DNA from 2 places in the Streptomyces thermoalcalitolerans genome. Region 2 is predicted to be linked to the other one. Evidence: riboswitches for the same ligand, from Rfam matches in the RefSeq annotation. Region 2 holds a riboswitch; the other holds the start of a gene.
What was found. A riboswitch is a leader RNA that binds a small molecule or an ion and turns the genes downstream of it on or off. The one in region 2 is predicted to bind S-adenosylmethionine.
Positions count from the first base shown of each region.

Region 1: linked by a shared signal. The riboswitch ahead of ABD224_RS11030 (aminotransferase class V-fold PLP-dependent enzyme) and the one ahead of thrC (threonine synthase) in region 2 are both predicted to bind S-adenosylmethionine.

Region 1 covers NZ_BAAAHG010000013.1:124,411-129,874, reverse strand. Annotated here, with positions in the region: partial or broken gene qcrB (cytochrome bc1 complex cytochrome b subunit) at 1-919, shown strand, start outside; gene trpD (anthranilate phosphoribosyltransferase) at 1,075-2,139, shown strand; SAM riboswitch class IV at 2,213-2,329, shown strand; gene ABD224_RS11030 (aminotransferase class V-fold PLP-dependent enzyme) at 2,649-3,989, shown strand; gene ABD224_RS11025 (Lrp/AsnC family transcriptional regulator) at 4,129-4,410, opposite strand; gene ABD224_RS11020 (rhomboid family intramembrane serine protease) at 4,676-5,419, opposite strand.
Region 2 covers NZ_BAAAHG010000038.1:19,145-24,608, forward strand. Annotated here, with positions in the region: gene groL (chaperonin GroEL) at 1-520, opposite strand, end outside; gene ABD224_RS20430 (cold-shock protein) at 851-1,054, opposite strand; gene ABD224_RS20435 (ubiquitin-like small modifier protein 1) at 1,501-1,776, opposite strand; gene thrC (threonine synthase) at 1,773-3,077, opposite strand; SAM riboswitch class I at 3,096-3,273, opposite strand; gene ABD224_RS20445 (glucosyl-3-phosphoglycerate synthase) at 3,420-4,391, shown strand; gene ABD224_RS20450 (alpha,alpha-trehalose-phosphate synthase (UDP-forming)) at 4,585-5,464, shown strand, end outside.

The DNA of each region.
Region 1 (5,464 bases), on a different contig from region 2:
CCACAAGCACACGCAGTTCGCGGGCCCCGGGAAGACCAACAACAACGTCGTCGGCATGCCGCTGCTGCCGGTGTACATGGCCAAGGCCGGAGGCTTCTTCTTCCTGGTCTTCGGTTTCCTCGCGGCCCTCGCGGCACTGGTGCAGATCAACCCCGTCTGGTCGATCGGCCCGTACCGTCCGGACATGGTGTCCACCGGCGCCCAGCCGGACTGGTACATGGGCTTCGCCGAGGGTCTGATCCGGGCCATGCCCGGCTGGGAGATCAACTTCCTGGGACACACGCTCGTCCTGGGCGTGTTCATCCCGCTGGTCCTCTTCGGTCTGGTCCTGGCGGCGATCGCGCTCTACCCGTTCATCGAGGCCTGGATCACCGGCGACAAGCGCGAGCACCACATCCTGGACCGCCCGCGCAACGCCCCGACCCGCACGGCCTTCGGTGTGGCCTGGATCACACTGTATCTGATCACCTTGGTGGGCGGCGGCAACGACCTGTGGGCCACGCACTTCCACCTGTCGATCAACGCGGTCACCTGGTTCGTCCGGATCGGCTTCTTCGTCGGACCGGTCGTCGCGTTCATCGTCACCAAGCGGATCTGCCTCGGTCTGCAGCGCCGCGACCGGGAGAAGGTGCTGCACGGCCGTGAGACCGGCATCATCAAGCGCCTGCCGCACGGTGAGTTCATCGAGGTCCACGAGCCGCTCAGCCAGGAGCAGCTCTACACCCTCACGGCGCACCACCAGTACGAGCCGGCCGAGATCGCTCCGGCGGTCGACGAGAACGGCGTCGAGCGCAAGGTGGGCATCACGCAGAAGCTGCGCGCCAAGCTCAGCCACGCGTACTACGGCGAGGGCAACCAGATCCCGAAGCCGACCGTCGAGGAGTACAAGGAGATCACCAGCGGTCACGGTCACCACTGATCATGTGATCACCGGCCGCTGAGCGTTGCACGCCACAGCGAGAGGCCCCGTCCGAACCCCGGACGGGGCCTCTCGCCGTACGCCGGGCTGGATAGGGTGGAGTCCGTCCGAGACCACGCGTCCCGATGCACGGGACACCGACCCAGGAGCGGCCCATGAGCGCTGTGACCCCCGCAGGAGGCGACACCGCGGCGGGCCTTTCCTGGCCCGTCCTGCTGAACGGCCTGCTGGAGGGCCGGGACCTCACCGCCGACGAGACCGCCTGGGCGATGGACCTGATCATGCGCGGTGAGGCGACCGATGCGCAGATCGCCGGATTCGTGGTGGCCCTGCGGGCCAAGGGCGAGACGGTGGAGGAGATCACCGGCCTGGTCCGCGCGATGTACGAGCACGCGAATGTGATCGAGGTGCCGGGCGAGACCGTCGACATCGTCGGCACCGGCGGCGACGGCGCGAAGACGGTGAACATCTCCACGATGTCCTCGATCGTCGTGGCCGGTACGGGCGCCAGGGTCGTCAAGCACGGCAACCGGGCCGCGTCCTCCGCCTCCGGGGCCTCCGATGTGCTGGAGAAGCTCGGCGTCAACCTGGAACTGACCCCGCGGCGGGTGGCCGAGGTCGCCCAGGAGGCCGGCATCACCTTCTGCTTCGCCGTCAAGTTCCACCCGGCGCTGCGGCATGCCGGTGCCGCGCGCGGCCAGCTGGCCATCCGCACGGTGTTCAATGTGCTCGGCCCGCTGACCAACCCGGCCAAGGTGCGGGCACAGGCCGTCGGGGTCGCGGACCCGCGCATGGCCCCGATCGTCGCCGGGGTCTTCGCCGAGCGCGGCCACTCCTCCCTGGTCTTCCGGGGCGACGACGGCCTCGACGAACTCACCACGACCTCCACCTCCCGGGTGTGGGTCGTCCGGGACGGCACCGTCACCGAGGAGCGGTTCGACCCGCGCGACGTCGGCATCGAGCCGGTGCCCGTGGACGCCCTGCGCGGCGGGGACGCCTCCTACAACGCCGAGGTCGCCCGGCGGGTGCTGGACGGCGAGAAGGGGCCCGTACGGGACGCCGTCCTGCTCAACTCGGCGGCGGCGCTGGTGGCGTTGCGGCCGGGCCCGGGCACGCTCGCCGAGCAGCTCCGGGAGGGCATGGAGCGCGCGGCGGAGTCGATCGACTCCGGGGCGGCCAAGCGCACACTGGAGCGCTGGGTGGCGGTCAGCAACGCATGACGGCCAGGCGTGCGGTCCCGCGATCCGGACACGGGTTGCGGGACCGCGGCCGTTTCCCGTACCTTCCCCTGCAGGTCATGAGTGACAGTCAAGTGGCCCCGGCCGACTGTCCGGCAACCCTCCGTCCGTGGCGGGGTGCCCCGGGTGAAGACCGGGCCGCAGGCAGCGAGGTCTGCGGCAAGCGCGGACCCCTCGTGTTCACCAGGGGTCCTGGTCGTACGAGGGAGTCTTCCGTGAGCAAGCGAATGCGTTAGGGCCGCAGAGCCCCGCCTCCGCGTTTTCCTGTTTGTCCTCCTGTTTCCTTCCGCCTCTTCTTCGCCTCTTTCGGTCTGCGCCTCGACTCGGCATTCGGCGCGGCGCCGGGCCCAGACGAAGAGCAGACGAAGAGCCGACGAAGAGGACGCCACCGGAGAGGACGCACACCTTTTTCCGTCTTTTTCCGTCTTTCTCCACGCTCGAGCCGTGCCCGCTCGCGTGGTGATTCCGCCTGCTTCCACGGGAGTTCACCCATGTCCGTCTCCACTGTCGCCGCCGAGAAGTCCGTCTGCTCCCCTCTGCCCGTCCTGGGAACGGAGGTCACCGTCCCGCTCGTCACCGGCGGCGAGATCACCTACGCCGCGCTGGACTACGCCGCCAGCGCACCCGCCCTGAAGCGGGTCTGGGACGACGTGGCGGCCTACGCGCCGTACTACGGCAGCGTGCACCGCGGTGCGGGCCACCTCTCCCGGCTCTCCACCGAGCTGTTCGAGGACTCCAGGAGAACGGTCGCCGAGTTCCTCGACTGCCGCGGCGACGACGAGGTGATCTTCACCCGCTCCACCACCGACTCGCTGAACCTCCTGGCCCGCGCGCTCCCGGCCGGCTGCCAGGTGTTCGTCTTCGAGACCGAGCACCACGCCGCACTGCTGCCCTGGCGGCACGCGCGGGTCACCGTCCTCGACGCCCCGCGCACCCCGCGGCAGGCCGTACGGACGCTGGAGGCGGCCCTGGCCGCCCGCGACCCCCACGGCCCGGCCCTGGTCTGTGTCACCGGCGCCTCCAACGTCACCGGCGAGCTGTGGCCCGTGAAGGAGCTGGCCGCCGCCGCGCACGCCCACGGCGCCCGCATCGTCCTGGACGCCGCCCAGCTCGCCCCGCACCGCCCGGTGTCGGTCCGCGACCTCGACGTCGACTGGGTCGCCTTCTCGGGCCACAAGCTGTACGCCCCCTTCGGCGCGGGCGTGCTGGCCGGCCGCGCCGACTGGCTGCACGAGGCCGAGCCGTACCTGGCGGGCGGCGGCGCGAGCCGCGCGGTCGCGCAGCGCGCCGACGGGGGAGTGGACGTCCAGTGGCACGAGAGCGAGGCCCGTCACGAGGCCGGCTCCCCGAACGTCATCGGCGCCTACGCCATCGCCTCCGCCTGCAGGGCGCTGACCGAGGCCGGCTTCGAGGCGCTGGTCGCCCGCGAGCAGCACCTGATCCGCACGGTCCGCGAGGGCCTCGCCGGGATCCCGGGAGTGAGGATCCTGTCGCTCTTCGGCGACGACGCCCCGAGGGTCGGGGTGATCTCCTTCGTGGCCGCGGGCTGGAACAGCTCCCACCTCGCCGCCGCCCTCTCCGCCGAGTACGGCATCGGCGTCCGTGACGGCCTGTTCTGCGCGCACCCCCTGCTCCGCGTCCTGCTCGGCGGCGACGCACAGTCCCAGGGCGGCTGCGGGACCGCGGACGCCGCCGTCCGTGTCAGCTTCGGTGCGGGAACGCCCGACGAGCACGTGGAGCGCTTCGTACGGGCGGTGAGGGAGCTGGTCGAGAGCGGCGCGAAGTGGCGCTACCGCACGGAGAACGGCCGCTGCGTCCCGGTGGCCGGGTGAGCGGCCCGAGGGCCGCGGCCCTGACTGACGGGCCCTGCCGGGCAGGCCGTACCGGCACGCGGCCCTGCCGCGCGGGTGCGACCGGCCGTGAACGGGCCGCACCCGCGCACCTTGCGCCCCGCGGGCGCCCGGGCGTCCTTCAGGAGTCCAGTCCGATGGCGAACGCGGCCTCGAGGTCGTGCTGCGAGTACGTGCGGAAGGCCACATGCGTGTCCGTGGCCTCCACCCCCGGGATCTTGCTGATCCGCCCCGGGATGACCTCCGCCAGGTCCTCGTGCTGCCGCACCCGCACCATGGCGATCAGGTCGTAGGTCCCGGTCACGGAGAACACCTCGCTCACGTTGTCCAGCGAGGCGATCTGCTCGGCGATCTCGGGGATCCGGTCCACGCTGGTCTTGATGAGGACGATCGCGGTGATCACGGCTGTTTCTCTCCCTCGGGGGCCGGAGCGGGGGTGGCCCTCACTCTAGGGGATGCCGTCCGGATCGTGCCGTGGGCCGAAGGCCCCGGCCCGCACTCCCCTACTGCCCTGGACGGGCGCGGGGCACCCCCAGCCGCGCCGCCGTCACCCGCCGGCGCTCCGTGGCGGCCCTTTCCTCCGCCCCGCGGCCGCACGCACCGGCCCCGCCCGACCCGGCCGCGGGGCACCGCTCACCCGGCCCGGCCGGGTCCGGACGGCACTCCCCTCAGCCCGCCCGTCTTCCCCCACCGCCCCTCCAGGGCCGCGCCATGTGCCCCTTGACCGGGCCGAAGCCGGCCCATGCGCAGACGAAGCCCAGAGCGAAGCCCACCACATGGGCCAGATAGGCCACGCCCGGCCCCTGCGCCGGGCGTCCGGCGGCGAGCCACTGCAGGGACGCCCAGAACGGCAGCACGACCCATGCGGGAAACCGCAGCGGCAGGAAGAACAGGAACGGGAAGAGACTGGTCACCCTGGCCCGGGGGAACAGGTGGAGAAACGCGCCGAGGACCGCCGATACGGCCCCCGAGGCCCCCACCAGGGACTGCTCGGAGGCGGCATGGGCTGCCGCGTAGCCCACCAGGGCGAGAGAGCCGCAGCCGACGTAGAACAGCATGAACCGGACGGAGCCCATGCGTCTCTCGGTCATCGCTCCGAAGACGTGGAGGAAGAGCATGTTGCCGAGCAGATGCACCCAGCTGCCGTGCACGAACAGGGCCGTCGCCGGGGTGAGGGCGGCCCGTGGCGTCCCGGCGAACAGCTCGGCGGGGACCACGCCCCAGCGCCGGAAGTACGCCCGCTGGGCGAGAGCCAGCGCCTCACCGGTGCCGTAGCCGGGAACGAGCCCCGCCGCCGGCCCGGTCACGAAGATCAGGCAGCACAGGACGATCAGGGCGCAGGTCACCGGAGCCCGCGTGGTCCGTACGGTCCCGGCCGCCCGGACGGCCACCGTGTTCCTGTTGCCGGTCATGTGAACAAAGCATGACGTAACAGGACGCAACCGTACGTATTTCCT
Region 2 (5,464 bases):
TGATGACGCCTTCCTTGCCGACCTTGTCCATGGCCTCGGCGATGAGCTCACCGATCTGGGTGTCGGCGGCGGAGATGGAGGCGGTGGAGGCGATCTGCTCCTTGGTCTCGACCTCCTTGGCCTGGTCGAGCAGGGCGCTGGAGACAGCCTCGACGGCCTTCTCGATACCGCGCTTGAGAGCCATCGGGTTGGCACCGGCGGCGACGTTGCGCAGGCCCTCACGGACCAGCGCCTGGGCGAGGACCGTGGCGGTGGTCGTACCGTCGCCGGCGACGTCGTCGGTCTTCTTGGCGACTTCCTTGACCAGCTCGGCGCCGATCTTCTCGTACGGGTCCTCGAGCTCGATCTCCTTGGCGATGGAGACACCGTCGTTGGTGATCGTGGGGGCGCCCCACTTCTTCTCGAGGACGACGTTGCGGCCCTTGGGGCCCAGGGTCACCTTGACGGCGTCCGCGAGCTGGTTCATGCCGCGCTCGAGGCCGCGCCGCGCCTCCTCGTCGAACGCGATGATCTTGGCCATGTGAAGTGGTCCCTCCAGGACTGGGGGTGATTCCTTCGGACCGCGCCCGCGCCCGCGACGGACGGCTCGCCGGCCAGTGGTTCCTTGCTCCACCGGACCTGCGGGCCTCACCGACCCGGTCCTTCCGTTGTCACTCTCACCTTCAGAGTGCTAACGCCAATGATTAGCACTCGGCATGGTCGAGTGCAAGCGCCCCCGGAGGGATCAGCCCGGGGCGAACAGGGAGAAGAGCCCCGGATCGAACCGGACGAAAGGGACCGTCGCACCGGAGAAAAAGCACACGCGAAGGGCCCGCGCCCTCGGGGCGCGGGCCCTTCGTCCGAAGAACGTTCAGGCGGTGACGCGGACCATGTCGGCCTGCGGGCCCTTCTGACCCTGCGAGATCTCGAACTCGACCCGCTGGCCCTCCTCCAGCGTGCGGTAGCCGTCCATCTGGATCGCGCTGTAGTGGACGAAGACGTCTGCACCACCGTCGACCGCGATGAAGCCGTATCCCTTCTCCGCGTTGAACCACTTGACGGTGCCCTGAGCCATGCCTAACTCCCCTATTACTGGCCCTTGCACAGATCCACACTTCGCGGATCCGGGTCAGACCTCACCCCCCATGGATTGGGGGCGTGCGCCGGAACGCGTCGACCGCGGCTGAATGTATCTGCCCAACTGCCCTCTGCAACAGGTCACTCGGACGAGAAATCCGGACGCCGACGGCCGGGAATGTGACGAGAATTCACCTGAATTCAGGTCAAGTCAGGCCGCACGAAAGAGACATATGCCACAAAGAGCGCACACATTTTGGCTGCTTCTTGTCGGCTGTGCGGCAGGAATTCATGGCTCCGCATCAGGGAATCGGGAGCGCGTTCCCCAACTCTACCGCGTTTAATCCCACAGAATCGCCCCCTCCGCTTCTCTCACGGAGGGGGCAATCCCGAACACACTCGGTGACGCCTGTTACCGAAGGTAACGAGCGTCCGCGGAGACGGTCATCCGCCGGCGACGGCCGGGATGATCGAGACGCCCGCGCCGTCCGGCGTGGCCGTCTCCAGCCCCTGCTCGAACCGGACGTCGTCGTCGTTGACGTAGACGTTGACGAACCGGCGCAGCTTGCCCTGGTCGTCCAGGACGCGGGCGGCGATGCCCGTGTACTTCTTCTCCAGGTCGGAGATGACCTCCTTCAGGGTCGCCCCCTCGGCCGTGACCTCGGCCTGGCCGCCGGTGTAGGTGCGCAGGATGGTGGGGATACGAACGGTCACGCTCATTGCAGGCCAGCCTCTCGGAAGGAGTCCAGGTTCGGGCGGATCGTCGCGGTGAGCCCCGTGCCGGCCACCGCGTCCAGCGTCTTCAGACCGTCGCCGGTGTTGAGGACGACCGTGGTCTTCGCCGGGTCGAGGACGCCGTTCTCGATCAGCTTCCTCGTCACGCCGACGGTCACCCCGCCGGCCGTCTCCGCGAAGATGCCCTCGGTCCGGGCGAGCAGCTTGATGGCGTCCACGATCTGCTCGTCGGTCACGTCCTCCACGGCGCCGCCGGTGCGGCGCGCGATGTCCAGGACGTACGGCCCGTCGGCCGGGTTGCCGATGGCGAGCGACTTGGCGATGGTGTCCGGCTTCTGCGGCCGTACGACGTCGTGGCCGGCCTTGAAGGCGGCGGACACGGGGGAGCAGCCCTCGGCCTGCGCCCCGAAGATCTTGTACGGCTTGTCCTCGACCAGACCGAGCTCGATCAGCTCCCGCAGCCCCTTGTCGATCTTGGTGAGCTGGGAGCCGGAGGCGATCGGGACGACGATCTGGTCGGGCAGCCGCCAGCCGAGCTGCTCGCAGATCTCGTACGCCAGCGTCTTGGAGCCCTCGGCGTAGTACGGCCGCAGGTTGACGTTGACGAAGCCCCAGCCCTCGCCGGCCGGGTCACCGATCAGCTCGGAGCAGAAACGATTCACATCGTCGTAGGTGCCCTCGATGCCCACGAGCCGGCCGCCGTAGACGGCGGCCATGACGACCTTGCCCTGCTCCAGGTCGTGCGGGATGAACACGCAGGAGCGGAAGCCGGCACGGGCGGCGGCGGCGCCGACGGCACCGGCGAGGTTGCCGGTGGAGGAGCAGGACAGGGTGGTGAAGCCGAAGGCGCGTGCCGCCTCCAGGGCCTGGGCGACCACACGGTCCTTGAAGGAGTGCGTCGGGTTGCCGGAGTCGTCCTTGACGAAGAGCTTGCCGGCGTCGACACCGAGTTCACGGGCGAGGTGGTCGGCCTGGACGAGCCGGGTCCAGCCCGGGTTGAGGTTGGGCTTGTCGGCCACGTCCGCGGGGACGGGCAGCAGCGGCGCGTAGCGCCAGAGGCTCGTGGGACCCTCCTCGATCCGCTTGCGCAGCCCCTCGGTGTCGTAGGCCGAGAAGTCGTAGGCGACCTCCAGCGGGCCGAAACACTCCTCGCAGGCGAAGACCGGGCCGAGGGGGACGCGGTGGCCGCACTCGCGGCAGCTCAGGGCCGTGGCAGGGCCGAGGTCGACGGTGGAAACGGTGGAAACACTGGAACCAGTGCTGCTTGCAGCAGTCTGCACAGCCATGTGAGGCGAGGCCCTTTCTCCTCATCTTCCTCACGACGCATCTCGCCGTGAGACGGAATTGGCACCTTCCCTAGCCAGGAGCCTCGCGTGAACGACCGACCGTGACCGGAGGGCACCGGTCAGCGGTCTACGAGAACCGGCTGGAGGGTTGCCGGGGCTTCATCGGGCCGTGTCCCTCTGCCCCTCTGGATGAGCTGTATGAGGTTGTCGGTACGCGGTTGTAAGGCGGCGGAGACCCCGGTATGCGATGGTCATCCGCGTTGCTCAAGACTGTATCCGAAGGGCCACGACCGTCGAGATGGCCGTCCGAACCGCGAGACAACCGTGAGGAGCCGCCAGACCGTGCTGGAAGAAGTCGAGCGCTGGCTCGCCACCCGCTCCTGGTCCGTGGCCGACCGTCCGCTCCGCCAGATCCTGGCCGCCAAGCAGCACACCGGCCAGACGGTCTCCGTCGTCCTGCCCGCCCTCAACGAGGAGGAGACCGTCGGCGACATCGTCGCCGTCATCCGGCGCGACCTGATGGAGCAGGCACCGCTCGTGGACGAGCTCGTCGTCGTCGACTCCGGCTCCACCGACCGCACCTTCGAGGTGGCCGCCGCCGCGGGCGCGCGGGTCGTGCACCGCGACGAGATCCTGCCGCGCCTGCCGGCGGTGCCCGGCAAGGGCGAGGTGCTGTGGCGCTCCCTGCTCGTCACGCGGGGGGACATCATCTGCTTCGTCGACGCCGACCTCAGGGACTTCTCCTCCGACTTCGTCACCGGCATCGTGGGCCCGCTGCTCACCGATCCCGGCATCGCCCTGGTCAAAGCCATGTACGACCGGCCCCTCACGGTGTCCGACGGGTCCGCCTCCGACGCGCTCTTCGCCGGGCAGGGCGGGCGGGTCACCGAGCTGATGGCGCGTCCGCTGCTCAACATGCACTGGCCGCAGCTGGCCGGCTTCGTGCAGCCGCTCGGCGGCGAGTACGCCGCCCGCCGCTCGCTGCTCGAGCAGCTGCCGTTCCCCGTCGGCTACGGCGTCGAGCTCGGCATGCTGGTCGACGCCCTGCACCTGGTGGGTCTGGACGCCCTCGCCCAGGTCGACGTCGGAGTGCGCAAGCACCGGCACCAGGACGGGCAGGCGCTCGGCCGGATGGCCGCCGCGATCTACCGCACCGCCCAGCTGCGCCTGGCCCGCGGTCATCTGCTCCGCCCCGCCCTGACCCAGTTCGAGCGCGGCGAGAACGGCTTCGAGCCGCGGACCTACCCCGTGGACACCGAGGAGCGGCCCCCCATGGTGGGGATCGCGGAGTACGCGGCCCGGAAAGTGGCGTGAAAGCCACGGAAGAACACGGAAGAGCGCGAAAGAACGCGAAGGTAACGCGAAAGAGCGCGGAAGAAGGGGCGGGAAAGCAGCGTGCGGCCGCGGCTCGCCCCTCTGGCGTGAAACCCCGGTTCACCCGTGCACGGCCGTTCACGCAGCGGAGTCGTACGTTTGAGCGTTTCCGGGTCGGGCTAGGTTGAGGACCATGGCTTCAACCCACGGTGCCAAGGTACTGGTCGCTTCCAATCGCGGTCCGGTCTCGTACGAAGTGCGCGAGGACGGCTCGCTGAACGCCAGGCGCGGCGGCGGAGGGCTGGTCTCCGGGCTGTCCGCGATCGGTCCGGAGGCGGGCGCGGTCTGGGTGTGCGCCGCGCTGAGCGACGCCGACCGGACGGCGGCCCACCGCTTCGAGGGCGGGCGCCGGCTGCCGTCGGAGGACACCGGCGGTCAACGGGTACGGATGCTCGACATCGACGCGGAGGTGTTCTCCGACGCGTACAACGGCATCGCCAACTCCGTGCTGTGGTTCGTCCACCACATGCTCTACCAGACCCCCCTGGAGCCGGTCTTCGACGCGGAGTTCCGCCGCCAGTGGGCGTCGTACGAGGCCTACAACCGGGCCTTCGCCCAGGCACTGGCGGAGGAGGCGGCCGAGGGCGCGACCGTGCTCGTGCAGGACTACCACCTGACGCTCGTGCCGGGGATGCTGCGCGACTTCCGGCCGGATGTGCGGATCGGGCACTTCTCGCACACGCCGTGGGCGCCGGCGGACTACTTCCGGCTGCTGCCCGACGACATCGCCGAGCAGGTGCTGCGCGGGATGCTGGGCGCGGACCGGCTGGGCTTCCTCACCCAGCGGTGGGCGAACGCGTTCGCCGACTGCTGCGACGCCCTGGTCGGCGGGCTCGGCGGCACCCGGATCGGGGTGCACGGGCTGGGCGCGGACGCCGAGTTCCTGCGGGAGCGGTCGCAGCGGGCCGACGTCAAGGAACGGATGGTGGCGCTGCGCGAGGAGATCGGCGCGGCTCCGGACGGAAGCGCGCGCAGGACGATCGTGCGGGTGGACCGGACGGAGCTGTCCAAGA